One region of the Oceanobacillus picturae genome, then DNA from elsewhere that is predicted to be linked to it. Evidence: riboswitches for the same ligand, from Rfam matches in the RefSeq annotation. Region 1 holds a riboswitch; each other region holds the start of a gene.
What was found. Region 1 has a riboswitch for thiamine pyrophosphate ahead of thiW (energy coupling factor transporter S component ThiW). Riboswitches for the same ligand answer to the same signal wherever they lie in the genome.

Region 1 (10,457 bases):
TATGGCTACACCAAACACTATTATGGCAATGCCACCAACAAGGTCAAAGATGTTTGCGATTTCAGCAGTAACAATGGCAGAAGATGGCAAGTTAGCGAGTCCGAAACCAGCGAGAACACAAGCTAAATAGAGTAAAGCTAATTGATACACGTTGGATTCCTCCCTTCATCTTATCCTATGAAAAAGTGAGGGAGGAGGGTGTGCATGAGCCCTGAGTAAATAAAGTTCTACCTAATAACATTGAAAGGATTGGACATTGTCTAGGTCGGTGCCGAAAAAGACCCATCTATTTCCAGTCCATCTAAACCCAGAAATAGAATTTCTACCTACAAATGTAGGGAAAAACCAGAATGATTGCCAACGCATCCAGATATAAGTGAAACGGAACAGGCAGCTACGGATTGCACCAGGATCAATTGCAAACAATTGCGCTTGTGGCTGAACTGGTTGAAAGGACGGTGGAGGGGTAGTTGGTGCGCCTACAGACTGTCCAGGTCCTGGCCCGGGCTGACCTGGAAATCCGCCTCCGCTACCAGGGAAACCTTGTCCCGGGGGCCCTGGAAATCCTCCTGGACCTTGACTGCCAGGTCCGCCCGGAAAGCCTCCTCCGGGGCCGAATAATCCCCCGATAATCTGTCCTGGTAAATTTAATTGTCTTTCTTCATCGTCATCGTATGGTGGTTGATTATAATAAGTCAATATGTTACCTCCTCAAATGTACTCGATATAATATATGGTTAATCGTCTATTTTGGGATAGCTTTATGAAAAATGGGCGAATCTCCTGATCCTTTATTTTGGTTTATTGTCGTTATCCGTATATTTTTAAATGGGCTTTTTTCTTCTTGACTCTAACGTTACGTTATACTTTATTGTAGTTATTGAAGGAGGGATTTATCGTTGAAAGTAAAGGAAGTGGCTAATTTAGTAGGAATCAGTGTGCGCACACTGCATCATTATGATGCGATTGGGTTACTAAAGCCTGAAGAAATAACAGATGCTGGCTACCGAATATATTCCGAAAAAGATCTTGAAAAGCTGCAGCAGATTTTATTTTTTAGAGAACTGGACTTTCCTTTGAAGAAGGTCAAGGAGATTATCAATGATCCAACCTTTGATCCAAAAGAGGCGCTAGCTTTACACCGGAAAATGCTACTGGAAAAAAGAAATAGGATTGACAAAATGATGAGAACGATCGATAAAACGATTCAGTATTCGAAAGGAGAGCGAACAATGAGTGCAAAAGAGAAGTTTGAAGGGTTTGATTTTAGCAAGAATCCCTATGAAGAAGAAGCCCGTAAACGGTGGGGAGATAAAGCAGTAGATGAATCAAATGAAAAGCTAAACAACATGTCTGATGGTGAAAAAGAAGACTTCGAGAAGAAATTCAATGCGATATACAAAGAATTGGCAGCAATTCGTCACCTAGAGCCAGGTTCGGACGTGGCACAAGAGAAAATTGGAGAGTGGTTCAACTTCTTGAATGTAATGGGAACTTATTCTCTTGAAGCGTTTAAAGGACTTGGTCAGATGTATGTAGATGATCAGCGGTTCACAAAAAATATTGATCAATTTGGGGATGGCCTTGCAGTATTTATGCGTGATGCAATGGCTTTATATGCAGATAAAAGGAAGTAAAACCAGAAAGAAGGGGGCACAGCTATGCTCCCTTCTTTTGAGTTGTCTAGGAAATCTAGATGGATGCTTGCACTTTGAGTAATTATAACTGATTTACGGCTTTTTGTATGTCTGATGCCTTGGTAATGGCTGATATGACAGCTACACCATCTGCTCCTGCTTCCATAACATCTCTAGCGGATATAGTGGTGATGCCCCCAATCCCAACGAGCGGTAAATGTGGCAGTTGTTTTCGAACTTGAGATATCCACTTCGTGCCAACAGGTGTTTTGGCATCCTTCTTGGTCCCGGTTGGAAAAATAGGACCTGCTCCGAGGTAATCAATTACAGATAAAGGGCTCTGTTCAAGCTCAGCTAGCGTTGATATGGATAATCCGATCATTTTATCAGGAAATCGAGCGCGCACCTCTTCTGCATTGACATCGTCTTGGCCTACATGGATTCCATCTGCATCTAAGACCTCTGCAAGCTCTAGATCATCGTTAACAATAAAAGGGATGGAGTGCTGGTAACAAATCTTTCTTAGTTGCCTTCCTAGCATTACCTTTTTTAACCCAATTAGAGAGCCAGGGCCTTTTTCGCGAAATTGAAAGGCCGTAACCCCTGCTTGAGCTGCCTCTGTTAAGATATCCACTGGGTTTCTCTCGCAATCTTGGCTGCCCATTATGAAATATTTACGAAGTAGTTGTGCCTCCATTAAATCTTCCTTTCTAGCAATTGCGCGGAGTCCAAGGATAATGCATCAATAAACATAGGTAAGAAGCTACCAGGACCCGCCACATTATGCTGTTGTGCTGCAAACTCAGCGGCATGCCCATAGAAGGAAACGGCAGTTAGCAGACTATCTTTCGCAGCATATCCGGTAGATAAACAAGCTGTAATTACCGAACCAAGCAAGCAGCCTGCTCCAGTTATTTTTCCTAGCAAAGGATGACCAGAATCATTTGTGTATAGATTACCATCTGTATAGATGAAATCTGTTTTTCCAGTGATAACGGCTGAAGTCTGAAAGGTTTCTGCTACACTTTGGACAACTTCCTTTGCATCACCATCTCCCACAGAATCCACTCCTCTTGCTTCCCAGGGGGTACTAACAAGATGAGCCAGTTCTCCTGCATTGCCTTTAATAGCGGTGAATTGGATTTCCTCTGTAAGTTGCTTCACCGCATCCTTACGAAAATCAGTTGCAGCCACACCAACTGGGTCGAGTACAACAGGTATTCCTTTTCTATTTGCAGAAATTCCCGCTTTTATCATGGCTGGCAGTTCCTCAGGCGTCAGTGTTCCAATATTGATTAATACCCCATCAGCTGCTGAGGCCATTTCGGCGACTTCTTTCTCCGCTTTAGCCATCACGGGAGCTCCGCCGAATGCCAGCAGTCCATTTGCTGTGAAATTCATCACGACTTGGTTTGTTAAATGATGGATAAGTGGATTGTTTCTCCGTACGTCTTTGATTAAATCAGCGTTCATTGCTTATCTTTTCCTCCTTTTTCCCGGTGCAACCGTCCGTAAGACTCCCACTTCAAACCGTGATATTAAAGAGGGAGTAAACGGATGCTAACACCCCCGATTCGTTCTACTAACAATCAGTGAGGAAGATGGAATCCCTCACTGATTGAAGTTTCACTCTATCCTTGTTGCCCAATGGTTAGTCGGACCATTTCCAGATCCGATGGGAAAGGAATAGCGTATTGCTTCCGTAACAAAATTCTTCGCATGCAAAACAGCTTCATAAAGCGATAAACCTTTACTTAAGTTAGCGGTTATTGCCGCAGAATAGGTGCAACCTGTGCCATGTGTATTCTTTGTGTTAATACGTTCCTCCGAAAACGTATATATGCGATGGCCATCAAAAAGGAAATCTACTGCTTTTCCCTGAAGATGTCCGCCTTTAATGAGTGCTGCACCAGCTCCCAGTTCATCAACTATATAAGCAGCGGCTTCCTTCATATCTTCTGTTGACTCTATTTGTCTTCCCGTAATAAATTCCGTTTCTGGAAGGTTTGGGGTAACAATGGTTGTCATTGGAAGCAGCTCCTTTTTTAGAAAATGGCGCGCTTCTTCAACAATGAGAGGATCGCCACTTGTTGCTACCATTACAGGGTCCATGACATAAGCAACTTCCTTCTTGGTTTTAGTTATATACCTCGCAATAACTTCCATCATGGACTCATTTGCAATCATTCCCGTTTTGAGGGCATGTACCGGCATATCGGAAAACACCGATTCGAGCTGTTGCTCAATAAATTCAACTGGAAGGTGATGCACATCCTGCACACCTGTTGTGTTTTGGGCTACGACTGATGTCACAACAGACATCCCGTAGGTTTGTAATTCCTGAAAGGTTTTTAAATCAGCTTGAATGCCAGCACCCCCGCTTGGATCTGTGCCAGCTATGGTTAGCGCACAAGGTATGTGTTTCATTAGCGGTTCCCCTTTTCAGCTGAGGGCCATTCTTCGCACGTGTAAGCCATCTCCCAAAATTTCAACTCCAACTGGCAACTTTTGCGGAAGGCTTCTTTCATTTTTTCCTGTTCTTCAAGTGAACTTTGTTTAGCGAATCGATCTAGACGAGTGCGTAATTCATTCGTTGTGTGCTCGATTTCTTCTCCAGTATAAAAGGTTATCCAATCGTAAAAGGGATGACTTTCATCAGGTTGATATTGTTCTACTAATTTCTTGCCAATTTCTAGATATGTCCATGGGCAGGGAAGTAAAGCCCCGATAATCTCACCAGACGAACCCATTTGAGCATGGTACATCATATGTTTAATATAATGGTCTGCAGTAGGCGGAAGTGAATGCCCTTGTAATGCTTCGTATTCTACCCCGATATGCTCACAGAAATTTCGATGTGGATGAATTTCGTCGTGAAGCACAAATTTAATTTGATCGAAGAAATAAGCAATATCTTCCCGATCTTGTGACTTGGAAAGGGCAATTCCATAAATTTGCATAAACGCGTTCAAGTATTCATAATCCGCTTTAATATAATGGGCGAGCGCTTCCTTTGAGATGTCACCTTTTCCGACACCTTGTACAAATGGATGCGCGAAAATCATCTGAAATAAATCATCGTTTTCTTTTCTTAACTGTTCTGAAAAGTTCATAGTTAATGCCTCCTTTTAATGTAGATAACCATTTACTGGACGTTAAACCTTTTCTCTAATTACATAGATTCGAAGGTGAATAAAAGACTAAGTGCCTTGTATTCTAGTAATTGAACGTTCGTTTAAACGGGAAACGATAAATAGACCAATGAATGCGCCTGTAACACTGCTGACGAGAAAGGATGGCATGAAGAAAAGTGCTCCGACAGGACTTCCTAGCAGAATAGTTGAGATAGGTACAGCGCACAGAGAACCCAAAACTCCTGTTCCAATCGTCTCTCCAACGGTTGCCCAACGCTTTTTACCAAGCTTTTGATACAGAATACCTGCAAGAAGAGCACCTATCATTCCGCCTGGAAATGCTAGCAATGTTCCAAGGCCAAGTAAGTTCCGCACTAATCCGATCATAAAAGCAATCCCAACTGCTGGCCCAGGGCCTAGTATAACTGCTGCAATGACGTTAACTGCATGCTGAACTGGGTAGGCTTTGGCAATGCCAGCAGGAAACCAAAGTAGTTGGGAGCCAAGTGTTCCAATGGCAACAAACACTGCCATTGTGGTAATCATATGTGTATTTTTCACGATAACCTCCTTTCTTTAGACTAACCTGATGGCAATAATAAAAAGCCAGGTCACAAGGGGACCTGGCTTCGGTAATTTGAAATAGGATAGACGTAACTTGTACGTCCACTACTTCCCTCCGCTGGTATTAACCAGATCAGGTTCATAAGAGTCGGTAGCTCATGTGCTAACCTCTCAGCCCGCCATAATCGGGCCCCCCTAGTAGTCTTCTTCGTATGAAATTATTGATCAGCAACAATGCCGATACTTATAGACTAACAAACTATTTAACATTTGTCATGGGTATTATGGTTTGAAAATCACTTTAATACTTCCATCTTCCTTCTTGTCAAACATGTCATATGCTTTATCCGCCTCATCTAAGGTCATTCTGTGTGTAATAAGGTCAGTAGGGTCAACTTTTTTCTGCTCCACCATATCATAAAGCTTTGGCATCATATGGATGATCGGAGCCTGTCCCATCGTCAGGGCGACGTTTCGGGTAAAGAAATCACCTAATGGGAAACTATTGGCATCTGATCCATATACACCCGTCAATTGGACCGTACCAAATTTTCGTACAGCTTTCGATGCTGTTATGATCGGACTGATTGTTCCAAATTGGTTATCCATTTCCGAACCAAATTCTGTTTTTGGTGGCACGGTTCCGTCCATTCCGACGCAATCAATCACTACATCTGCTCCACCTTTTGTTTCTTCATGAAGCAGTTCACCAATTTTTTCATGCTCCTTAAAGTTAAATGTTTCTACATTATTAGTTTGAGCAGCATGGTCAAGTCGGTAATCCATCTGGTCAACAGATATAACGCGTTTTGCTCCTTTTAGCCATGCAAACTTTTGAGCCATCAACCCAACTGGACCTGAACCTAGAATGATGACAGTATCGCCTCCTTTTACCCCGCCATTTTCCACACTCCAATATGCAGTTGGAATGACGTCGGATAATAATAATACCTGTTCATCACTCAATTCGCTCGACTCTGGCACTTTAAAAGAGGTAAAGTCAGCGTATGGTACACGGAGGTATTCTGCCTGTCCTCCTGGATAGCCACCATTTTGTTCGGTGAAACCAAATAGCCCACCAACTTCACCATGCGGGTTGGATTCATCACACTGGCTTTCCATTTGGTTTTTACAAAAGAAACATTCACCACACCCTATATTAAAAGGAATGACCACTCGATCCCCTTTTTTCAAGCTTTTCACTTCTGAACCAACTTCTTCTACAATCCCCATTGGCTCATGCCCAACCACATAGTCGGTTTCTGGCACAATTCCTCCATGATATAGATGAAGGTCTGAACCACATATCCCGCTTGCTGTGATGCGTACAATGACATCGCTATTTTCCTGAATCGTTGGATCTTCCACTTGCTTTCCTACCATTGCTTCTTTGCCTTGAAACGTTACAGCTTTCATTCCGTCACATCCTTTAGTATAAGTTATAGAGAATATTTCCGTAATTTAGTACTATTAAACAAAAGCTTAATAAATTTTGGATCAGGAAGTGATGGACATGACAGAAGGGTTAATATTCAGCGATTTAGAAAAACAGACAAAGGACAATATCCTTTTTCCTAATTTTGACCTTACCTTAGCTCAGGGAGAGATTGTTGCCATATACTCGACGTTAAACGTACGAAAAATGCTTCTTGATCTTCTAAGAGGAAAGGCTGTACCTTCTAAAGGGAGAATTTCTGTTCACGGAAAAACATTTGAAGAAGACAAGAAAGCATATATGTCTGCTATAGATATTTGTTTTTATGAAGAAGGGTTATATGAAAGATTAAAAGTAGAGGATTATTTTTCTCTCTTTATCAAGCTTTACACCTCTAGTTATCGTATGGAAGAACTTCTATTGGATACCCAACTTCAGGATAAAAGAAGGGCCAGGATCCGAAGTTTAACAGATTCAGAAAAAAGAAGAGTGCATTTTGGCACAATGATCATACGAAATCCAGATGTGTTTATTTTTGAAGAGCCAGATTTGAATGTCGACATGGAAACGAGAAGGGTTTTTGTAAACCTGGTAAAGAAGCTGCAGGAAAAACGAAAAGCCAGTTTAATTCTGACAGGTAATCTGGAAAGTGCATTGACCGTAGCTGATCAGGTGTTTCGATTGGACGATAATGGTCTCCATGTTGTGCAAGTTGCGGAAGAAGAAAGCAAAAAAGAAGAAGTAAATTCAGAAGAAAAAGATGGTGAGGATATTAAGCCGTTTCACTTCAATAAGATTCCGACCAAAGTAAATGAAAAAATTGTATTGTTCGATCCACAAGAGATTGACTATGTAGAAAGCAATGATGGACAATCAAATATTTATATTAAGGGCGAATCATTTCCTAGCCTGTTCACATTAAATGAGCTAGAAAGCCGTCTACAACATGTTGGTTTTTTCCGTTGCCACCGTTCTTACATTGTTAATCTACAAAAGGTACGTGAAGTGATCACATGGACGAGAAATAGCTACAGTCTCATTTTAGACGATAAAGCAAAATCATCCATCCCGCTTTCTAAAACAAAAATGGCTCAGTTAAAGGAGATGTTGGGACTGAAATAAGCTCCATTCACCCCCTTATTTGCTCTTTTCACGGTGAAAGTGCTGATTTCATGCGGTTTTCCTTCTATAGTTGATTTATAGAGGTTGTTCAAAAAATCCGGTAAAAATGACACATCGAATTTCTTTGTTGGCTTGCTTCTCCGTTCCTCACGTATTAATTACATACGTTCCGGTACTCAAAGCTACGCCGCCTCGAACTTCTCGGTCCTTTTTATCCTTCTTTTTGAACACACACTTATAGAAAACATCACCATCTGGGAGGAAAACAAATGGAAAACATTATCGAAGTGACATCTCTTGCAAAGATATTTGGCAATCAAACAGCTTTAGAGGATGTCCATTTTTCAGTCAAAAAAGGAGAAACGTTTGGTTTTCTTGGACCAAGCGGTTCAGGAAAAACTACCACAATAAAAATTTTAACAGGGCAACTTTCACACACTTCAGGGAAGGCTTCTGTTTTTGGGAAGCCAGCAGCCACCTTAAATAAGCCTCAAGATCGAAAAAGGTTTGGTGTCATTACAGATAACAGTGGACTGTACCAACGACTCTCCATTGAAGATAATTTAAAGCTTTACTGTCAGCTATATGATGTTCCGTCCATTCACATCTCAGAAGTGCTTGAGATGGTCAGTCTGTCAGAAGAAAGAAAAAAGAATGTTGCTAAACTATCAAAAGGAATGATTCAGCGTGTGACATTAGCTAGGGCTTTGCTTCATGAGCCTGAGCTGTTATTTCTTGATGAACCAACCTCTGCGCTGGATCCGGCTAACTCTAAGCATATTCATCAAGGACTTCGCGAATTAAACCGAAAAGGAACCACCATTTTTCTAACAACCCATGACATGAGTGAGGCAGAGAGCCTTTGTGATCGCGTTGCCTTTCTTAACAAAGGTAAGATACAGCTTCTAGATGAACCCAAAGCACTGCGCAGACAATTCGCGGAAAACACCGTTTTACTAGAATTGCAAGATGGGAGTAACATCACGCTTCCCGGCGGACAAGAGGGAGCAAAAGAAATTTATGAACGGTTGGCATCCGGAAAGGTCGTTTCCATTCATTCAAATGAGCCAACATTAGGAGATATTTTTGTGGAAGTTACAGGGAGGGAATTAGTATGACGTTTTCAATGAAGCGAATGTATGCCATTTTTCAAAAGGATGTAAGGGACTTATCCAAAAATATGTTTATTACAACTACGATGCTTATGCCGCTATTGCTGGCACTTTTCTACGGTAGAATGGACGAAGTAACGATTGATATGCACTATTTAATTATTAATTTAAGTTTTGCGGCAATAGGGGTTTTTGTTCAGAGTGCCATCATTGCAGAGGAAAAGGAAAAAAACACGTTGCGTGGATTAATGCTCTCACCAGCTACATTACCAGAGATTCTGGGCGGGAAAAGTCTGGTTACATTTGTTATAACTGTGTTAACAGTTTTAGTTTGTGCCTATTTAACAGGGTATGAACCAGCCAATTACTTGATAGTCGGGGGAGCAATTCTAATCTCTTGCTTCTTCTATATAGCATTAGGAACCTTAATGGGACTTCTGACAAAATCTGTTGTGGAAGCATCTGTCGTAACATTACCTGTTATGTTTATATTTTCTTTTGGCTCTTTATTTCTAACGCTAATCGAGGAGTATCCAATTCTTACTTTTATTGAATTTTTGCCGAACGTTCAACTGGTCGAACTAGCAAAAGAAGTAGAAGCAGGCGCTATGTTTGCCGACTTATGGAGCAACTTTGCTATCATTCTAGCCTGGATTGTAGTAGCAAGTATCTTAACAGTTGTCGTTTATAAGAAAAAGGAAATGGAAGCTTAATGGATGTAATGTTTTAACACGCGAAGCACTGCAGGGGTGTAACCTAGTCTTTATCTCTGGTGCTCGATATAACGAATTGGTATAAAAACACCGAAAAACATCAGATTTATTTCGAAATCGTGATGATTTTTCGGTGTTTTGGTATATCTGACTCTATTTTAGTTCTTTATCTAAAAATGCGTAGAAGTTGACCCATTCTTCAATAATTTTGGATGTTGGTTTTCCAAGTCCATGTCCGGCTTTGGATTCTAAGCGTAGGACAATAGTAGAATCCTCATGCGCTTTTTCCTTTAATGTTGCAGCAAATTTTTTCGCATGGGCTGGAACAACCCTGTCATCACTTTCCGCCGTTGCGATTAATAATGGAGGATATTTTATTCCCGCTTCCACATTGTGGAGTGGGGAATAAGCATAGAGAAATGGGAAGTGTTCAGCGTTGTCAGCACTACCATACTCTGGAATCCAGTAGCGACCAATGGTGAATTTATGGTAACGTAGCATATCAATTACGGGAACACGGCAAATGACTGCACCAAACAAATCTGGACGTTGTACCATACACGCAGCAACAAGCAGGCCGCCATTTGATCCCCCCATAATCGATAGCTTTTCTTTACGGGTATAATTATTGGTAATTAGCCATTCTCCTGCCGCGATGAAGTCATCGAAGACGTTTTGTTTGTTCTCCAGCATTCCAGCTTTATGCCATGCTTCCCCGTACTCTGTCCCGCCGCGAAGGT
Region 2 (10,457 bases), on a different contig from region 1:
CATACTTACTTCTATAGTTTTATGGCAATCTTGCCAAATTGTTTATTAACCTCAAGATAATCAAATGCCTCTTGCATATTGTCTATTGTAAATGTCTTATCGACAATAGGATGCATATCAAAGTTTTTCATATGATCCAAGAGCGCTCTCAATTCCTGTCTACTTCCCATTGTAGAGCCAAAAAGCTGGTATTGCCCATAGAAAAAGGAACGAAGATCAAAGTCGATGGTGTCCTCTGTCGTGGCACCAAAAATAACCATGCGTCCACCTTTTTTTAATACATCCAAAGAACGTTTAAAGGTAGCCCGTCCCACACTATCAATCACGAGATCAACTGTTTCGTTCTCTAATTGTTTTACCCAATCTTCGCTATCAAGCAAGACAACATCTGCTCCTAATGCTTTTGCTTTTTCAAGCTTTTCTTCACTTCTTGATGTAACAATTACCCGTGCTCCAACGTTTTTAGCGAATGAAATAAGATAAGTAGACACACCGCTTCCAGCACCTGGAATAAATACAGTTTCCCCTTCTTTAATCTGACCTTTTGTAAACAATGCTCTATATCCTGTAAGGGCTGATAAAGCGAGAACTCCTGCTTCCTCCCAAGATAAATGGGATGGTTTTTGTTCCACTTGTTCACTGGATATAACAATTTTTTCGCCGAAGGTTCCATGGTCAGGCATACCTAAGATATCAAATTCTGCTGGTGGAGCATCACTATTGTCATACCAACGCAAACCAGGATTGATGATAACTTCATCACCTTCTTTAACATTTTGAACGCCTTTGCCAATTGATTCGATTATACCCGCTCCATCTGAGCCAAGAATCAATGCTTCTTTATCTTCTCCGCGCCGATTTGGAATGTAAAGATCACGTCTGTTTAAACCAGCCACTTTTAGGGCCACCACAACCTGACCTTCCCCTGCGGTTGGTGTTTCCATATCCTTTACTTTTAACTCGCCATATTCATGTACAAATGCTTTCAATTGCTTTTTCCCCTTTCCACGTATGTACTAAATTTCGATAATTGTGCCTTCGTAATAATATCCTCTGTAAACAATGGGACAAACATAAGGTGCTGGCTCTGAAATTCTTGCTTTATTTTTGAAATATATTGTTTCTCATGTTTCCTGCGTTTTTCATAAAATGTCCCTTCCACATCATTAGGTAATAGTTTATTTACCACTAAAGTATTCACAGAGAGTTGATACTTTTCTAGTAACTCAATCGCCTTTTTCGTTTCAAGTATAGGAAGTTTTTCTGGATTTAATACAAAAATGAATTCCGTCTTTCTAGGGTTAAGCAATATTTCTCTTGCCTGATAGAACCGCTCCTGTCTTGCTTTTAGTACTTCGTATATAGGATCATCTACCGGTTCACCGTCATGCAATAATCTGGAATAGTTTTCATTCGTTTTTTGTCTCTTTTGTAGCAGACCATCAATCCATACACCCATCAACTCAGGAAGAGAAAGCAAGCGGATGGTATGCCCTGTTGGAGCAGTATCAAAAACTATTTTATCAAAATTCGCCCTCTCTTCCAAAATAATTGAAATTAATTTTTCAAATAAGGCTGCTTCCTCCGCTCCTGGTGAAGCTTTAGCGGTATCAAGCTGACGATTCACCTCTTCTACCATCCCTACATGTACGATACCCTTAATCGTTAATTTCACACGTTGAATGTAAGAGGATGCCTCATGATCAGGGTCAATTTCGATTGCTGTTAAAAATTTGGAAAGGCGTTTCATGGCTCCACCTATTTTCTGATCAAATATATCACCTGTATTATGGGCCGGGTCTGTTGATACGAGTAATGTCCGGATCCCTTTTTCAGCAAAACTCCAAGCTAAGGCAGCTGCTGTTGTGGACTTCCCCACTCCTCCTTTTCCACCAATAAAGATGATCTCCTTTTCTGTGTTCATATAGCACCTCCTATTCTATTTTAACAACAACGAATCCCTGATAAGGGGGAGTTTTCCATGCCCATGCGCAAGTGCCAATCATGAAACTTCTCTATTATGTGTGGATAAAGTTCTAGCGTATAGTAAAACACTGGGTTAGGGATGCCAACCATTTCAGAGTATAGTAATAGCAGAAAAAGATCTTCTTCCTTTCTTAATTCTCTGGCAATTTCCTGTCGATGCGGCGTACTAAGCACTTCCTCATAAAATTCAATTGCCTTCTTTAGCTTGTCAAGCACTCTATCCCCTCCCTTTAGTATGAAATTCTATGCTTAATTGCTATGGTGAAATACAAAAAGGAGCTAGTTTGCTCCTTTTTGTCATCACACTCAGTTGCTAATTATTCCTCTTCTGTTGAATTGATAATCGGTTTTGTTAACACATTAAAGGCGGTTAAGATAATCCAAACAGCAAATACAAAAATAATAGCGCCGAGTACGAACAATAATGTGTTTGCGTCATTCCCTGCCCATGACCATTCAAACACCACCTGTTGAAACATTGCGTATAGTGTCATAAACATAAGGAAAATCATAGGTATTAACACCACTGCATAGTTTCTCCCTTGCCTCCTGAGCCATACGGCAATTAACATTAAGCTGATGCCTGCTAGTAACTGGTTAGCCGTACCGAATAGAGGCCAAAGCTGATAACCACCAGAACCGAACCCTTTCGGTCCTTCTGGCAAGAGTACTAGGGCAGCACTAGACACAACAGCTACCGTTGTCGCAACATGTTTTTTGGTTAACGCTGGAACTTTGTATTCTACACCGAGCTCAGAAATAATGTAGCGCATTAATCGTACAGAAGTATCGAGCGTGGTTGCAGCAAAGCTTACTACAATGATCGATACAATGGTTGTAGCAATATCTGCCGGTAACCCGACTCCAGAGGCCAGGTTTGCGGCGCCTTCAATAAACACTCCCAATCCAGCACCATTTGCATCTGTAAAACTTGCATAAGTAGCAAAGAAGTCATCTTTATTCGCAAAGAATGTAGCCACCGCAATAATCGAAATAAGTGCAAGGATTCCTTCACCAACTGCACCAAAATAACCAACAAAGCGTGCATCTGTTTCTTTATCTAATTGTTTAGAAGAAGTTCCAGATGAAACTAGTCCATGAAAACCAGAGATCGCACCACAGGCTATTGTAATAAACAATAATGGAAGCAATGATTTATCAGGATTTGCGTTTGTGACAGGAGCCGTCATTTCTGGATTCAAAAATATTAATCCAAGGTACAAGATTCCAAGACCTACAACAAGCTGGTGCGAATTAATAAAGTCTCTTGGTTGCAATAGTTTCCAAACTGGAAGTGTTGAGGCAATGTATACATAGACCATTAAGATGATGATCCAGATGAGGAAAGCTGAAGAAGTGGCACCAAGTCCAAACAGTCCACTTGCCCCCTCTCCGCCAAAGTATTTAACTATGTCAATTTGTAAGAAACCTACTTTGCTAGCTAAGATAGCCGTGGCATACATAACACCAAGCGCAAAAAGAGATGGAATCAGCATTCGTTTATTCCGTTTGTATACTGCATATCCAATCCAAATAGCCAATGGAATTTGAATGAACACTGGTAGTACACTAGCCGGATAGGAGATAAATAGATTCGAAATCACCCAGGCAAAAACTGCGTTTACCATCAATACTAGAATTAATATGATAAACAAAAATAATATCTTGGCACGCTGTCCAACTAGTCTGTGTGCTAATGTTCCAACAGACTGGCCCTTATTCCGAACAGAGAGAACCAATGTACCGAAGTCATGGACACCTGCAGCAAAAACGGTCCCAAGTATCACCCATAAAAACGCCGGAAGCCAACCCCAATACACGGCGATTGCTGGTCCTAATATGGGTGCAGCTCCCGCAACAGAGGTAAAATGATGCCCCCACAAGACGAACTTATTTGTAGGAACAAAATCTACTCCGTCCTTATAACGGTGTGCAGGTGTTACATAATTCGGATCAAGCCTGAAGATCTTTTCTGCTACAAACTTGGAATAATATTTGTAGCCAAGAGCAAAAATGACCATACCAATAAGTGCAACTAAAATACCTGACATACCTTATTCCTCCTATACTAAGTAGTTAACACACCTTCGAAAAGAATACATGGACGTGTTTCTTTAAACCATATGTGAAAGCGCTTTAATTTAGTATGGTTTTCTATGCTTTTTTAGAATATTTTAGTGCTCAAATGGTAGGTTTCAAAGCGTGGAAAATTTATCCATCATTATTGTGAATACAATAGAGTGTCATAGGTTTAAAAGTAGACAACAAAGTTATTTTATATGTAATTTCAGAAGGAATGAAGAAGGAGAATCTAAACAAGGAAAAAGCCGTCCAAAACGTGAATTATCTAAGATAAATTCAAGTTTTGGCCGGCAATTAAATCCTTTTAGGTAATTGAAACAAAAATACTTCTTTTGACATAGCCTTCCTTGCTAATGAGAACATAGGGCAAAGCGTAATAACTTTAGTAAAGCTTTCCTTGTTTAAATAAGATTGTGGAGAGTTTCATTACAGAGTGGATGTAACAATTTTGCCTTAGTGGAAACGCGTCTCCAAAATACTGCGGATAGACTGTTTCAAAGGTGTGTTGCATTTTATCATATAATTTCTCATAAACTTGCTCTTCACTATAAAATTGTGTTTCTCTCCCTTGAAGCCACTCAAAATAGGAGACGATAACACCACCAGCATTTGCCAAAATATCCGGAATAACAACTATCCCTTTTTCACTGAGATAGCTGTCTGCTTCCCCTGTAATTGGTGCGTTCGCTCCCTCAACAATAATCTTTGCTTTAATTTGCTTCATATTTTCCTGGTGAATTTGCCCACCAAGTGCAGCCAATACTAATATGTCTGTATCCATTGTAAGCAATTCGTCCCTATCGCAAATAGTGGCTTTTACATTGGCCTCTTCCAGGCTTTCTTCATCTATTGGAAGATCACCATTCCTCGATTTTGTATACTTTATTAATTCTGGGATGTCTAGCCCATCAGAATTACGCAATGTCACGTTTCTATCACTCACAGCTACTACTTTATTGTTTAAAAAGTTACACTTATTTGCTTCAGCTGCTACAACAGATCCAACATTCCCGAAACCTTGTATCGCAATTTTAAGGGACTTGTCTTTATGATCAAGGACAGTTTTAGCAAAAATATTGTCCCGTTCGTTTAACCATTTATACTTATCTTTTGTAAAATCATGTAGCATATAGCGAAGGGAGAAATAGACTCCCTTTCCCGTCGCCTGTCTTCTCCCCAAAGAGCCACCGTTTACAACACTTTTACCAGTAAAACTACCTCTATACTTCATACCTGGATGGATGCTCTTGTATTCTCCCATCATCCAGTCCATTTCCCGTTCTCCTGATCCGACGTCAGGCGCCGGAATATCTTTTTCCGGACCAATGATCTGACTGAAATATTGGACATATTTTCTACAGATTTGGTTTAGTTCTTTCACCTTAAATTTTCTCGGATCAATTACCACTCCGCCCTTCCCTCCTCCAAAGGGAACTTCATGCAAGGCGTTTTTTAACGTCATTAAGGCAGCAAGGTTACTTACTTCTTCTTCCTCAACAGATTCATGAAAACGAATACCTCCTTTATAAGGCCCTATAATATTATTATGTTGGACACGAAATGCCGGTATCCGAGTCACTTTGCCATCCTCTAACGCGATTCTAAGGAATGATTTATGAATATGATTAGGGGTGGACAAGATAGAGGTGAGAGAAGTAAAAGCTTTTTTTCTTGTTTCTCCAGAAAGTTCTGGTAAAAATGATTGATCATCAAGCAATGCATCTAGAGATTGTTCGATAATAGTAGAAGTATTGCTTACCATTTTAGTTCCTCCTGACTAAGATTTGCCAAATGAGGTATAGATCAGCCACCCCTAGGGGCATGCCAGAAACCGATGGCTGTGCTGCCTTTTGGTTTATGCCCCTTTCCCTAAGTAATTTACGGCTGATCAAGCCCCACTTTTTTACGATTCTAACAAATCCAGCCTCAAAGGACCATGAAAACGGTTTATCACCAAAGAAAAATAGCGAAAAGTGTTGCTGCTAAAAGACCAATTATGACTGGAATAAAATTTTTGCGAACGAGTTCCATTACGGAAATACCACAAAAACCTGCGATTGCAATAAGCGAAGACCAGGCTACAATTGTTCCTCCCCCCGTCCAAATAGACCCCATTTGCCCAATAGCTGCTAATGTAGCAGCATCAATTGAACCGTTTTCCAACGATGCAGCTAAGGCACCTGTAAGAGGGAGACCAGAGAACCCCGAACCATCCAAACCTGTAATAATCCCAATGATTAAGATACTTAGCGCAGCAAGAAGGGCATTTTCAGGTAAAAAAGTCTGGCTAGTTTGGACAAGGTCAAACAGAAACGCTGGTTGACTTTCCTCCATTCCCAAAATGCTTCCTGAGAAGTCCGAGCTTCCTAGAAAAAAGAAACCAGCAATTGGTATAACTGGGCCCATTGCCTTAAAGGCAAACACAAAACCATCCGTTATATGTGTTGTTATATAATCAAGAGAATGCTGTTTACCAAAGGCTACAGTTGAGAGTAGTAAAAGAATGACTGCTACTCCACCGACAAAGGCAGCTCCATCTCCCCCTTCAAGTCCACTCATTCTTCCAGATAACAGCTTTTCATATACCATATAAATAACAACACCTAACAGTGTTAGTGGTACAACCACTGCAAATATTTTACTCCACGCGGTTAAATTTTTGGTATGTGCCTTATTCGTTGTCTCTTTTACGGATTGCATTTGCTCCAATTCTAATTCAATTAATGGATCATTTTTATGGCGTATTGTTTTCCGGTATAGCAAGTAAGCTAACGCTATGGCGATGACACCAGCAATCACAGACAATACAAGGGCACGATCAGCCACTATAGCTGTCTCAATCCCGGCCGCAGTAGCTGATAAGCTTGGTGCTACCTGTACAATATAATCCGATGATAATGCCATTCCTTGACCAGCAAGCGCAATGGCAACTGCTGCCATCATAACCGGCAAACCTGCTCTAATAGCCGCTGGGACTAGCAACGCACAAATTAATGGAACAGCAGGAGTTGGCCAGAAAAATAATGAAATGATATACGTAATGACCGCTAGGACAAAGAAGGAAATATGCCCATTAATCATCATTTTTTGGATGGGTTGGATCATTCGTTTATCTGCACCTAAATCACGTAATGAATGTAAAAGCGCAAGCATGAATGTGATGATTAGGAAAATACTAAACAGTTCCTGTGCAGCAATTAGGTTCGCATTAAAAATGGCTTTAAAGCCTGCTACAAGGTTTCCATTGTAAACCCACGCTACAATGAACGTACCGAGTAATGTTGGTAACACAACCCCTTTTCGAAAAATCATTGTTCCTATAATCAACAAAGTAAACAGTCCATATATCCAATGAGAAATGGTGAGTTCCATCATACATCTTCCTCTCAATAATGGTTGTATAGCCTATGCATTAAGGAAATGTTTAGTTCTTTGGTTACCGGGAATATAAAAACCATAGAACATTATTAGGAGGTAGAAAAAGATGAAACCATTTATCAAAGAATATACAAATGACGAAGTATTAAAAACAGATGTGAGTATTTTAAAAGACAAAGGGATTAACAAAGATGATGTTTATGTATTGTCCCACGATGATGACCGTACGAAACGAATTGCTGGAAGTGTTGATGCCAACACAATCGGCATAAAGGAAATGGATTTTGGGAACGCAGTCGGAAACTTATTTAATAGTAAAGGTGACGAGTTGCGCTCGAAACTTCAGGAAGTAGGTTTCTCTCAAGCAGAAGCGGAAAATTATGAAGAGGATATGGACGAAGGAAAAGTATTACTAATTGTAACAAACAACGAAAATGCAGCTAGCTACTTAATGTAGTCTTATTACAAAGTCATTTGTCTTAAGGCTAAAAAAACGAGCATGCCAACCAATAATCTAGTTGGCATGCTCGTTTTATATGTAGTAAAGAAGGTAGTCTCCCTTAATAAGAGAGACACCCACATGTGAGCGGAAAAACTTTTTAATTTGTATTCATTAATGTCCTTGGCTGTTTGTGAAATAAGAAAAAGACAAGTACAGCACTAAGCAGGAAAGCAGGCAGCATATAAGAGCCATTATATAATAGGGAATACAACCATACAGGTTGCCCTTCTATTGCTGACTCAAAAAATGTAACTCCTGCAATATAATGTGCACCAAAGCGTAGGATTGATCCTAAAAACACTCCTGCCACTATATATCCCAAATACTTCTTGGTTTGACCTTTTTGAAGAGCCTGTTGAATTTTTTTAGAAAACATACCTGCAAAACCTAATACAGTAAATGCTACAGCATAATCAAAAAATCCTTGAAGTGGGTATAATACATAAGCAGTTCCTACGGCAATTTGTAACATCCCCCAAAGAAAACCTGCCAATAACCCTCCCTTAACTCCCCAACGAAAAGCCACAATAAAAATAGGAATCATAGCAAAGGATATTGATCCTCCCTGGGCCCATATCTTAAATGATAAAAATGGAATAATATCCAACAAAAGTGCAAAGGCAGCAAATATGGCTACCTCAACTAAAAATAATGTGCGCTTTCTATTCATTTCTCTCTCCCCTTTTTAAAGCGAATTTTAAACAAACAAAAAAAGCAATGCCAAGGGGAAGACTTCCTGATGGGAATCCGCTCACATTGCTTTTATTCCATCAAAAAAGCCACCATCCCTACGTTAGTACTAACTAACAGGTTCAAAGGGTAAGAACATCACTGTTCACTCTCAGCCATTGGCTCCCCCTGTAGGCTTTTCAAACTATGCTTTTCTTATTAATTTCATTGTAACCCACATTCTGTAAGCTTACAACTATTGTGTAAGCTCGATAAATTCCTCAACATCCTTTACACATAATTGAATAGCTGCTTCCCAGAAATCAGGTTTCGTTAAGTCGACATTCATATGCTTCATGGCAAGATCTTCTACATTCATTCTACCAGTATCACGTAGCAACGCAATGTATGCATCCTCAAAGTTTTCGCCTTGTTCTTTGGCGGCCGCATAGATTCCAAGGCTGAATAAATACCCAAAGGTGTACGGGAAGTTATAGAATGGAACACCAGTAATATGGAAATGTAGTTTGGAAGACCAGAAATTAGGATCATATTCGTCCAGTGCATCCTGATAAGCTTCCTTCTGCGCCTCTACCATGATCTCATTCAAGCGGTTAACCGACACAAGTCCTTCTTTTCTTTCTTCATAAAAACGGTTCTCAAAGATAAAACGCGCATGTATATTCATAAAGAATGCTACACTACGTTGAATTTTATCTTCAAGCAGTCCGATTTTCTCCTCTTTATTTTGCGCATTTTTAACCGAAGCATCTGCTACAATCATTTCTGCGAACGTGGAAGCTGTCTCCGCAACATTCATAGCATAACGTTGATTTAGCCCATTCACATCATTCATAACATGCTGGTGATAAGCATGGCCTAGTTCATGAGCTAAAGTAGCAATATTTGAAGACGTCCCAGAAAAGGTCATAAAGATTCTTGTTTGCTCACTATCAGGGAAGCTTGTACAGAACCCACCTGGGCGCTTTCCAGCACGATCCTCTGCCTCAATCCAGCGTTTGTCAAAGGCCATCTGAGCAAAGTCGGCCATTTTGGGACTGAATTTACCGAAATGGTCTACAATAAACTTACTGGCTTCAGTATAACTCGACTTATTCACAGTATTGGTTAAAGGTGCCCCAATATCATACATGCTCATTTTATCTAGCCCAAGAAGATCTGCTTTTTTCTCTAAATATTTAACAAAGTGCTTTTTGTTATTCGAAATAGCTGTCCACATTGCGTCAAGTGTTTCCTGCTTCATTCGGTTAATCGCAAGCGGCTCCTTAAGAACACTCTTCCAATTACGATGCTTATAAGTTTGCAGGCGGAATCCAGCTAAATGGTTTAATGTCTGACCAAATAGGGCGGATTGTTCCTTCCATGCCTCTCCCAGCTTATCAAAAACGGCCTTTCTTACTTTACGATCCGGATGACCTAATTTATTAGATGCCTGCCCGACAGATAGAGACTTCACTTTATTATCTTCTTCTACTTCCACTGTCATTTTTCCAACGATTGTATCATACATTTGACTCCAGCCGTGATAGCCATCAACTCCAAGATCATTGATGAGCACTTCCTGTTCAACATTTAGAAGCTCCTTTGCCTGTTCTCTGTATTCGTTAAGGACAAAGGAAAGCTCCGTTAAACCATCATGCTGAAGTAATGTAACCCATGTGGTATCTTCTATGGCAACTAGCTTTTGTACAAACTTCGACATGATAGCATCCAATTCTGCCCGCAGTTCACTACGTTTACCAACTAGAAGACTTGCTTTCTCATCTGTTACATCTTGGGCGCTTAGACAGCTGATAAACGCGGAAGCTTCTCTTAACTT
Region 3 (10,457 bases), 300 kb from region 1:
AAGAAAAAGAAGTATTGGAGCGTTGTCTATGTTAGAGAATGGTTATTACTGGAGAAACCGTGAACTGAGAAAGCATGTCAGCGTGATTGATGGATTGGATAAGCCTGACCTGCTTTTAACGAATGCTGTTTATTTAAATGCGTATACGAAAGAGTGGATCTCAGCAAACATTTGGATTGTTGATGATCGCATTGTCTATGTAGGGGAAAAGCTTCCTGCTAATACGGAGGATATAGAAACAATGGATTGTGCAGGGAAGTATCTTGTTCCAGGATATATCGAGCCACATGCCCACCCGTTCCAATTATATAACCCTGAACAGCTCGCGAATCATGTAGCAAAAACAGGAACTACAACACTAGTAAATGATAACATTTTATGGTTATTGTTATTGAAGAAAAAGAAAGCGTTTTCTTTATTAAATGAACTACAAAAGCATCCTGTCTCCATGTATTGGTGGGCACGCTTTGATGCGCAAACCGAATTGAAAGATGATACACAACTTTTTAATACACAGGAGATCCTTTCATGGATAAAGCACCCAGCTGTTGTTCAGGGGGGAGAGCTGACCTCATGGCCTGATTTACTAGCAGGGGACGATCGGCTTCTGCATTGGATACAGGAAACAAAACGACAAGGCAAGCCAGTAGAAGGGCATTTGCCTGGAGCGTCTGAAAAAACATTAACAAAGATGAAGCTATTGGGTGTAAATGCAGATCATGAATCCATGACAGGTGAGGACGTTATTAGTAGGTTGCGCCTTGGTTATCAGGTAGGACTACGCTATTCATCTATTCGACCAGATTTGCCGAAGTTGCTTGAGGAACTGCTGGCTATGAATCTAAAAAGCTATGACAATCTTACAATGACCACGGATGGAGCTACGCCAGGATTCTATGAAGACGGCATGATGAACGTATGTATTGAGATTGCGATAGAAAAAGGCGTTCCAATTGAGGAAGCTTATATGATGGCAAGCTATAATGCAGCAAAACATCTTAGCTTAGAGGAACAACTTGGAAGCATTGCACCAGGTCGAATTGCCAATATCAATATTCTTTCAGATAAGGATAATCCGCACCCTGAAAGTGTTTTGGCTAAAGGACAGTGGATTGTAAAAGATCATAGCCCAAAAGAGATTTCCAATGTAGTGAATTGGGAAGAATATGGGATAGGGAAACTAACCTATGATTGGGAGCTTACAGAAAATGAATTGCAGTTTTCTGTGCCTATCGGACTTGATATGGTGAATGATGTCATTATAAAACCGTATGCGATTGATACAGACATTGCAACAGAACAGTTACCAGAAACGAAGAAGGATGCTTTCCTACTCCTACTAGATCGTAAAGGGAAATGGCGCGTCAATACGACCATACGTGGTTTCACAGATCGTCTTGGCGGTATGGCAAGCTCTTATTCTACGACAGGTGACTTCATCTTTATTGGAAAAAGTAAAGCCGATATTATCTTAGCAGGCAATCGATTAAAGGAATTAGGTGGAGGAATTGTCATCGTCCATGATGGGGAAATTTTACTGGAAATCCCACTCACACTATCGGGCACTATGTATGATGGAAATATGCGGGACTTAATAGAGAAGGAAAAGCAGCTTAAAACGATATTAGTAGAATATGGTTATCCTTTTTCAGACCCGGTTTACTCGATATTTTTCTTATCTTCAACACACCTTCCTCACATTCGGATAACACAACAGGGGATTGTGGACGTGAAGAAAAAAGCAGTGCTATTCCCAGCGACCATGTGTTAGCGTATAATGGAGTAAAATCTATGTTAACAAGGGTGTTGTGAGAAAATGAAGAAAATCGTATGGATGCTGCTCTTCGCATTCATCTTGTTGGTTGGTTGCTCCGAGAAACAAGAAGCGGAGAACAATGAAACGAAGGATATAGATATGCAGGAGAAGACAGACCAACCGGATGTGTCGGAGTCGGAAGAAATCGTAGCTCCTTTGACAGGAGTGGCAATAGACGAACCTACTAATAATCGCATTGTCGGTGTGATGGTGAATAATCATTCCAAAGCAAGGCCGCAAACCGGATTGTCTAAAGCAGATCTTGTGTTTGAAATATTAGCTGAGGGACAGATAACACGTTTTCTTGCTATGTTTCAAAGTGAAATGCCGGATGTTGTTGGCCCTGTAAGAAGTGCACGGGAATATTATTTTAATTTGGCCAATGACTATAACGCGCTTTATGTTTATCACGGGGCAGCAAATTTTGTTAATGATATGATTATGAACAGAGGAATTGAACATTTAAATGGATCCCTATATGATAATGATGGAAACTTGTTCAAGCGAGAATCATTCCGTAATGCGCCACACAATTCCTATTTACAGCTTGGGGCTGTATATGACGTGGCCAAAAGTAAAGGCTATGAGACCACTGCTGATATTGAGCCGCTTACTTTTGTGAAAAGCGATAAAGAGATTGCTGGTGACCCAGCCCAGCATGTAGAAATTGTTTATTCCGATCAACCAATGGAAATTGTCGAATATGACTATAGTGCAAGCGATGAAGTGTACACACGCTATAATGACCGTGAACAAACAGTAGAACTGAACACAGAAGAGCCTATACAGGCAGCAAATGTATTTATAGTGGAAACCCCACATGAAGTGATTGATGATGCTGGACGGAGGGCCGTCGACATGGAATCGGGCGGAAATGCATACCTTTTGCAAAAAGGAAAAGTACAACAATTGCAATGGGAGAATAGAGAAGGAAGAATTGTTCCTGTAAAGGATGGAGATATAGTGGGCTTTGTCCCAGGGAAAACTTGGATCAATGTTATTCCTACCAATCCTGGATTAACCGAGTCCGTCAACATAACTAATTAGAAGCAGGAGGGCTTGTTTGTGCAAATAGATAAACTACGAGGAGAACAGCTCGATCAATTGTTCGATGCAATTCTTACACTAAAGGACCGGGAAGAGTGCTACCGCTTTTTTGATGATATTGCGACTATGTCGGAGATCCATGCCATCTCCCAACGGCTACAAGTGGCAAAAATGCTAACGGAAGGCCGTACCTACACGGTAATTGAACAGGAAACCAATGCTTCGACTGCAACCATATCGCGTGTGCGTAGATGTATTAATTATGGTAGCGAAGGATATAAGATGGTTTTAGACCGACTTACCGATGAAGAGAAGTAACAAACAAAGAGATGCTGGGTCATAGCCCAACATCTCTTTGTTTATACTAAAGAATATAAAAACACAGAAGGTTACATCGCTATACATGGGAGGACATCATGGAAATAAAAAATAATAAATGGAAAGCGATAGGATTTTGTTTAGCTCTGATTTTCTTCATCTCGTTGGTGGGGTGTTCCCAGAATACAGACAACAGCGTGGAACACGAAAAACCAACAGAGCAAGGCAATAAGGGTGATGGTAAGGAAGACGAAGGCAAAAGCAGTGCCCAAGATAATGCTACAGAAGAAGACGAAATGGACTCCGAAGAATCCTCTGTAGATGCTTTAAAAGAAGCAGTTCAAGATAAGATTTCTTCTATGACAATGGAAGAAAAAGTTGGCCAGATGCTTATGATTGGGTTTGAAGGTACCCAAGTGAATGATCAAACGAGGAATTTCATGCAAGAAAATCATATCGGCGGAGTCATTTTGTTTGAAAGGAACATTACCGACTCAAAACAATTATTAAATTTGAACAGGGAACTAAAGGAATTGAACGCAGATTCTCAGGATATCCCTCTTTTTATTTCCGTAGACGAAGAAGGTGGGGTTGTATCAAGAATGCCCCCCAAAATAGTAAATTTACCAGACAGTAAAGAGATTGGTGATCTTAATAATACAGAGCTTGCATACCAAGTTGGGGAAGCGATTGGAGAAAGGGTAAACGCATTCGGGTTTAATGTAACTATGGCCCCTGTTATGGATGTTAATAGTAACCCAGATAACCCTATTATCGGAAAGAGATCTTTTGGTGATAACAAGGAGATTGTTTCGGATATGGGCGTTGAAGAGATGAAGGGTATCCAATCAAAAGGCATCATTCCCGTCATCAAACATTTTCCGGGCCACGGAGATACAGATATGGATTCCCACTTGGACTTACCTGTAGTGCATAATAGTTTGGAAAGCATCCGAGAAATGGAATTAGTGCCATTCCAAAAAGCTATTGATCACCAAGCTGATATGACGATGGTTGCACATATACTGTTACCCGAGATAGATAATGAATATCCCTCTTCCTTATCTAAGAATGTGGTCACCACTATGTTAAGAGAAGAATTGCGCTTTAACGGAGTAGCTATAACCGACGATATGACAATGGGAGCCATTTTAGAAAACTATGATATAGGGGATGCTACCGTAAAAGCGGTTCAAGCGGGAAATGATATTGTTTTAGTATGCCATGGTGATGAAAATAAATTGAAAGCTGTTCATAGTTTAACCAAGGCTGTGGAAAGTGGAACTATTAAGGAAGAAAGAATCAATGAGAGTGTGGAGAGAATTTTACTCCTAAAAGAAAAATACAACCTTTCCAGTACTTCTCCAAGCAATATAGAGCTGGATAAAATCAATCAGTCATCTGAAGAAATAATTCGTAAGCTTGAAGAAAATGAATAGTATTTTAAGGGTAATCCATCTAGACCTAACTTGTATTTTGTGACAATCTATGGCAGAGTAAGAATGTAATGTTGTTAATTGAATAGTACGTTTCGATGTAGGGGGACCAGTGTTGCTGGTTGAGATCATATCCGTAAGATATAGACCCTTGGAACCTGATCTGGCTTAAACCAGCGTAGGGAACATATAGAAGTGAATGTGACGATATATGCGCCTGGGTGAGCCCTGAGCGCATTTTTTTGTGCATGAAAACAATATGTTCCTCCAAACAACAGCATTATGTGTCATAACAAAAAAAGGAGGAAGGAAGAATGAAAAAGCTTTTACTTAGTATGGTTGTCTTGTTCACCTTGATCATTGCAGGCTGTAATCAAGAGGCAACAGGAAATGAGCAAGAGGACAGCAGTTTAAAGAAAGTGACAATGGTGCTCGACTGGACACCGAATACGAACCACACAGGATTATATGTTGCCCAAGCAGAAGGGTATTTTGAAGAACAAGGTTTGGATGTAGAGATCACCTTGCCAGGTGAATCAGGGGCAGACCAGGTGGTGGCATCCGGAAAGGCAGAATTTGGGATAGGGGCACAAGAAGCTGTGACCGAAGCACGTATTCAGGACATCCCAATTGTTTCACTTGCTGCAATTATTCAGCATAATACATCTGGTTTTGCTTCCCCTGCGGATAAAGAAATTACGTCGCCTGCTGATTACGCCGGAAAAACATATGGTGGCTGGGGTGCACCTGTAGAGAAGGCAGTAATTGCTTCATTGATGAAACAGGAAGATGCCAGCGCAGAGGATGTCACTATTATAAACATGGGAAATACTGACTTTTTCACGGCTGTCGAAAGAGATGTTGATTTTGCCTGGATCTATTATGGATGGACTGGAGTGGAAGCAGAGCTCCGCGATGTTGAATTGAATATGCAATATTTAACCGATTATAGTGACAAGCTAGATTACTATACGCCGGTTATCACCACGAATGAAAGGCTGATAGAATCCGATCCAGAAACGATCCAATCATTTATGAAGGCAGTGACGAAGGGGTACGAGTATGCAATCGAGAAACCTGATAAAGCAGCTGATATCTTAATAGAGGCAGTGCCTGACTTAGACCCAGAATTAGTGAAAGCAAGTCAGGAATGGATTTCCCCGAAATATCAAGATGATGCTACTCAGTGGGGAGTACAAGACGAGAAGGTTTGGCAGAATTACGGAGATTGGATGTATGAGAATGGACTATTGGAAAAAGAACTAGATGCCAACAGTGCCTATACAAATGAATTTTTACCAGAAAAATAGAATTGGAGTGTGAGGAATAAATGGCAAATGCGTTAGTAAGTATACAAATTATCCCGAAAACTAAAAACGGCGAAGATAGTATTCCATATGTTGATGCGGCTATTGATGTAATTGAACAGTCAGGTGTTAAGTATCAGGTGAATCCGCTTGAGACCACAATGGAAGGGGAACTAACAGCATTATTTTCCATCATCGGAAAAATGAATGAAAAAATGGCCAGCCTTGGATGTCCGAGCATAATTTCTCAAGTGAAGGTTTTTTACAAACCAGATGGAACATCGATGGACGTGTTAACGGAAAAATACCGCTAAGAATGGAGGTGGAGTGGTTGGGACAATAGTACTTACGTAAAAGATAAATCCGAAAGAATGACCTTTGAAGAACCGCTTCAGAAATATACTCCGCTTTCCATGGGCGGCTGGTGAGCCTCCGGATGCTACGCATTCCGGGGTCTCACCTAGGCCTTCCTCCCATAGGACAAGGAAGACTTCGACAGCATTGCATCGCACGCAGAAAATCGTTTTTTGATTTTCAAGGAGTCTTCGTATATTTCTTACGCTTATTCTAGCTATCATCCGTCATTTGATTAAAACTTTTTGTTCTGTCCCGACCTCTTACAAAAATGAAGAAAATAGTAGCACAAGGATGGCGTCCTGTGTTGGTCGTTATCCTTTTACTTGTTTTGTGGGAAGCTAGCAGCCGTTTGTTTGTTATTCCAGCCTGGTTACTGCCATCCCCATTCACCATAATGGAAGAAGGGTTAAGCAGCTGGTCTAATTATGCACATCATCTTGTCTCAACCACAAAGCTATCAATAGTAGGATTTGTAATTGGTACAAGTATAGGATTGCTTATTGCTGTCTTATTACATTTGATGCCCCGTGTACGTCAGGCGTTTTATCCATTGCTTATCCTATCCCAGAATATCCCGATTATTGTGCTGGCGCCATTGTTAATTATATGGTTTGGATTTGGCGTCTTACCGAAATTATTTATCATTACCCTTGTTTGTTTCTTCCCGGTTGCGGTAGCGGCCTTGGATGGATTCCGCCAAACAAATGCCGAAATGAAGCATTATATGTACATGGCAGGCGCATCAAAACGGCAGGTTTTTTCGAAGCTTGAATTGCCACATGCGTTGCCAGCTGTGTTTTCTGGATTAAAAATATCTGCTACTTACAGTGTAATGGGAGCAGTTATTTCCGAATGGTTAGGTGCCAACAAGGGCATCGGAGTATATATGACATTGGCACAGTCCTCTTTTAGAACAGACCGGGTATTTGTAGCGATATTTTTCATCATGTTATTATGTTTGCTATTTTTTAGTTTCATTATTGCATTGGAAAAGTTTTTCATTAAAGGACGAGCCGGTCAGGAGGCGAAATCATGAGTGAACTTAAAGTAAGCAAAGTATCCAAGTCATTCGGGGAGAAAAAAGTGCTTCAGTCTGTTTCCTTTTCAGTAAGAGAAGGTGAATTTGTATCCTTGCTCGGGCCTTCTGGAAGTGGGAAGAGTACACTGTTTCATTTAATTGGAGGCTTGTATACACCGGATGAGGGCGAATTATATTTAGGTGGAGAAAACATTAACGGAAAACGTGGGAAAATCAGCTATACACCACAAAGCCCTTCTTTGTTTCCATGGCGTACAGTGCTCGATAATGTCGTTCTCGGTGAAGAGTTACATGCAAAGCCTAATAAAGAAAGGGCAAGCGCCATGCTGGAGAGGGCAGGTCTTGCAGATTATGTGAATGCCTACCCCCATCAATTGTCAGGTGGGATGCGACAGCGTGCTGCTTATGTAAGATCCTTGCTCAGCCCACAGCCTTTCATTTGTCTGGACGAACCATTCTCTGCCCTAGATGAATTTACAAGACTCGACATGCAAAAATGGCTGCTGTCCATTTGGGAAGAAAACCGTAAATCCGTTTTATTTGTAACCCACAATATAGAGGAAGCCATTTTCTTATCTGATCGAGTATTAGTGCTATCCAGCAACCCCGCTACAGTAAAGCGGGAGTTTACAATTCCTTTCGAGCGCCCCCGTCGAGAAGAGCTCGTTCTGACGGAAGAATTTTTGGATTGGAAAAAACAAATTTACCATGAGTTGCGGAGTGAAGCATAATGCGAGCTGTTATCGATGCCCATATTCATTTGGATATGTATACCAAACAAGAGCAGCAAAGGATATTGCAAGATTTAGATGATGCGAATGTGGAGGCGCTGATTTGTGTGTCGAACCACTTGCAGTCTGCTCAAAGGCTGTTAGAGTTAGGGAAAGAGGACAGGCGGGTAAAGCCGGCCATAGGTTACCATCCCGAGCAAGAACTGCCAACAGAGGAAGAACAGGCCGCTCTATGGGAATTAATCGATCAAGCACAACATAGATTCGTGGCAATCGGCGAGGTTGGCTTACCGTATTATATGCGAAAGGAAAATCCTGCATTTGACCTGAGCGCCTACATTAATCTTTTGGAGCGGTTTATCAGAAAAGCCGCCCAACTTAATAAGCCTATTGTGCTGCATGCTGTGTATGAGGATGCACCTGTTGTTTGTGATCTACTGGAAAAATATCAGGTGAAAAAGGCGCACTTTCACTGGTTTAAGGGAGATAAGCAAACAGTGAAGCGAATGATTAAAAATGGCTATTATATTTCCATAACACCTGATTGCATGTATGAAGCGGAAATTCAGCAATTGATTTCTGCTTATCCATTAGAGCAAATAATGGTGGAGACGGACGGGCCATGGCCGTTTGAAGGAGAATTTCAAGGCAGTCTGACTCATCCTTACATGCTCCATCGCATCGTGGAAAAAATAGCCTATTTAAAAAAGATCAATGAAGGGCAAGTTTATCGTCAGTTATATAGGAATACAAAGGAATTTTATAACCTCACAGATTAGTGTGAAGCGTGAGGCTCTCGCGTGGCGTTTTCATAAAGTCGCGTGGGCTGTCACGAAAGTTGCGTGCGGCCCTCGCAAAGTCGCGTGAGGCTGTCACGAATTCACGTGTCACTCTCACGAAGTCGCGTGCCGCTCTCGCGAAGTCGCGTGTTGCCCTCACAAAGTCGCGTGTCGCCTTCGTAAAGAGACGCAACTCCCACCAAAACAGACGCACCAATCCAGTAAAGAGACGCAACTCTCCCCCCAAAAGAGACGCACCAATCCAGCAAAAAGACGCAGCTCCCATCAAAACAGACGCACCGCTCCAACAAAGAGACGCACCGCTCCAACAAAGAGACGCAGCCCCCATCAAAAGAGACGCAGCCCCCACCAAAACAGACGCACCGATCCAGCAAAGAGGCGCAGCCCCCATCAAAAGAGACGCACCGATCCAGCAAAGAGACGCAGCTCCCATCAAAATAGACGCACCGCTCCAACAAAGAGACGCACCAATCCAGCAAAAAGACGCAGCCCCCACCAAAACAGACGCACCGCTCCAGCAAAGAGACGCCAACACCCATCCAAAACCCAGCCTCATCACACCACCACGACACCTTCTAAAAAATTTCACCCTTATCCCTAAATTCCGCTAGGTTTTTTTGGTATAATAAAGTAATGGATTAAGTTAATGGAGGATTAACAATTTGTATACTACAATGAACGAATGGAAGCATATATTTAAACTCGACCCTGCCAAGGAAATCTCGGATGAACATTTAGAAATGATTTGTGAATCAGGAACGGACGCTGTGATTGTTGGTGGAACAGATGACATCACATTGGACGGGGTACTTGATTTGCTTGCCCGTGTCCGCAGATATACGGTCCCATGTATTTTAGAAATTTCCTCAATGGACGCGATCACCCCAGGATTTGATTATTACTATATCCCTATGGTTCTGAATTCAAAAGAGAAGAAATGGATGATGGATATCCAGCATCAAGCGATTAAAGAGTTTGTCGACATGATGGAATATAGTGAGATTTTGTTTGAAGGATATTGCATTTTGAATGAGGAAGCCAAGGCTTTTACCCATACAAACAGTTACTTGCCGGATGAAGAAGATGTCATTGCATATGCATATATGGCGGAAAAAGTCTTCCACTTACCGGTTTTTTATATGGAGTACAGCGGCAAATATGGCGATCCCGAGCTTGTGAAAAAAGTGAAGCAACAGCTTGATGAAACGAAGCTTTTTTACGGTGGAGGAATTGAGACGGTGCAACAGGCACGAGACATGAAAGAGAATGCTGATGTGATTATTGTCGGCAATATTATATATACAGACATCAAAAAAGCAATAAAAACAGTAAAAGCAATAAAAGATAATTGAGTTAGGCGGTGGAAGTATGAGTCAGACGATGGATGACTTATTAAAAGGATTAAATAAAGAACAGCAAGAGGCAGTGAAACATACAGAAGGTCCCTTGCTAATCATGGCAGGTGCGGGGAGTGGTAAAACCCGCGTGCTTACACATCGAATTGCTTACCTACTTGGTGAGAAAGAAGTAGCAGCTCGCAATGTGCTTGCGATTACCTTTACCAACAAAGCTGCAAGAGAGATGAAGGATCGTGTCCGCAAACTAG

Region 2: another riboswitch for thiamine pyrophosphate. It lies ahead of thiT (energy-coupled thiamine transporter ThiT); the one in region 1 lies ahead of thiW (energy coupling factor transporter S component ThiW).
Region 3: another riboswitch for thiamine pyrophosphate. It lies ahead of BN988_RS13370 (ABC transporter substrate-binding protein); the one in region 1 lies ahead of thiW (energy coupling factor transporter S component ThiW).

What each region holds. Positions count from the first base shown of each region.
Region 1 covers NZ_CCAX010000002.1:157,079-167,535, forward strand. Annotated here, with positions in the region: gene BN988_RS11835 (hypothetical protein) at 1-150, opposite strand, end outside; gene BN988_RS11840 (hypothetical protein) at 232-699, opposite strand; gene BN988_RS11845 (MerR family transcriptional regulator) at 900-1,637, shown strand; gene thiE (thiamine phosphate synthase) at 1,720-2,334, opposite strand; gene thiM (hydroxyethylthiazole kinase) at 2,334-3,110, opposite strand; gene thiD (bifunctional hydroxymethylpyrimidine kinase/phosphomethylpyrimidine kinase) at 3,264-4,064, opposite strand; gene tenA (thiaminase II) at 4,064-4,750, opposite strand; gene thiW (energy coupling factor transporter S component ThiW) at 4,838-5,317, opposite strand; TPP riboswitch at 5,429-5,542, opposite strand; gene BN988_RS11875 (zinc-dependent alcohol dehydrogenase) at 5,618-6,751, opposite strand; gene BN988_RS11880 (LytTR family transcriptional regulator DNA-binding domain-containing protein) at 6,849-7,892, shown strand; gene BN988_RS11885 (ABC transporter ATP-binding protein) at 8,162-9,010, shown strand; gene BN988_RS11890 (ABC transporter permease) at 9,007-9,717, shown strand; gene BN988_RS11895 (prolyl oligopeptidase family serine peptidase) at 9,871-10,457, opposite strand, start outside.
Region 2 covers NZ_CCAX010000001.1:839,097-849,553, forward strand. Annotated here, with positions in the region: gene BN988_RS04265 (zinc-binding dehydrogenase) at 12-989, opposite strand; gene BN988_RS04270 (ArsA family ATPase) at 986-1,924, opposite strand; gene BN988_RS04275 (cory-CC-star protein) at 1,945-2,202, opposite strand; gene BN988_RS04280 (carbon starvation CstA family protein) at 2,304-4,037, opposite strand; gene BN988_RS04285 (Glu/Leu/Phe/Val family dehydrogenase) at 4,451-5,830, opposite strand; gene BN988_RS04290 (hypothetical protein) at 6,019-7,440, opposite strand; gene BN988_RS04295 (general stress protein) at 7,553-7,903, shown strand; gene thiT (energy-coupled thiamine transporter ThiT) at 8,046-8,618, opposite strand; TPP riboswitch at 8,717-8,817, opposite strand; gene BN988_RS04305 (M3 family oligoendopeptidase) at 8,874-10,457, opposite strand, start outside.
Region 3 covers NZ_CCAX010000002.1:455,690-466,146, forward strand. Annotated here, with positions in the region: gene BN988_RS13350 (adenine deaminase C-terminal domain-containing protein) at 29-1,771, shown strand; gene BN988_RS13355 (DUF3048 domain-containing protein) at 1,817-2,863, shown strand; gene BN988_RS13360 (YerC/YecD family TrpR-related protein) at 2,882-3,181, shown strand; gene nagZ (beta-N-acetylhexosaminidase) at 3,280-4,620, shown strand; TPP riboswitch at 4,710-4,819, shown strand; gene BN988_RS13370 (ABC transporter substrate-binding protein) at 4,932-5,927, shown strand; gene BN988_RS13375 (thiamine-binding protein) at 5,948-6,238, shown strand; gene BN988_RS13380 (ABC transporter permease) at 6,550-7,317, shown strand; gene BN988_RS13385 (ABC transporter ATP-binding protein) at 7,314-8,051, shown strand; gene BN988_RS13390 (TatD family hydrolase) at 8,051-8,830, shown strand; gene pcrB (heptaprenylglyceryl phosphate synthase) at 9,526-10,203, shown strand; gene pcrA (DNA helicase PcrA) at 10,220-10,457, shown strand, end outside.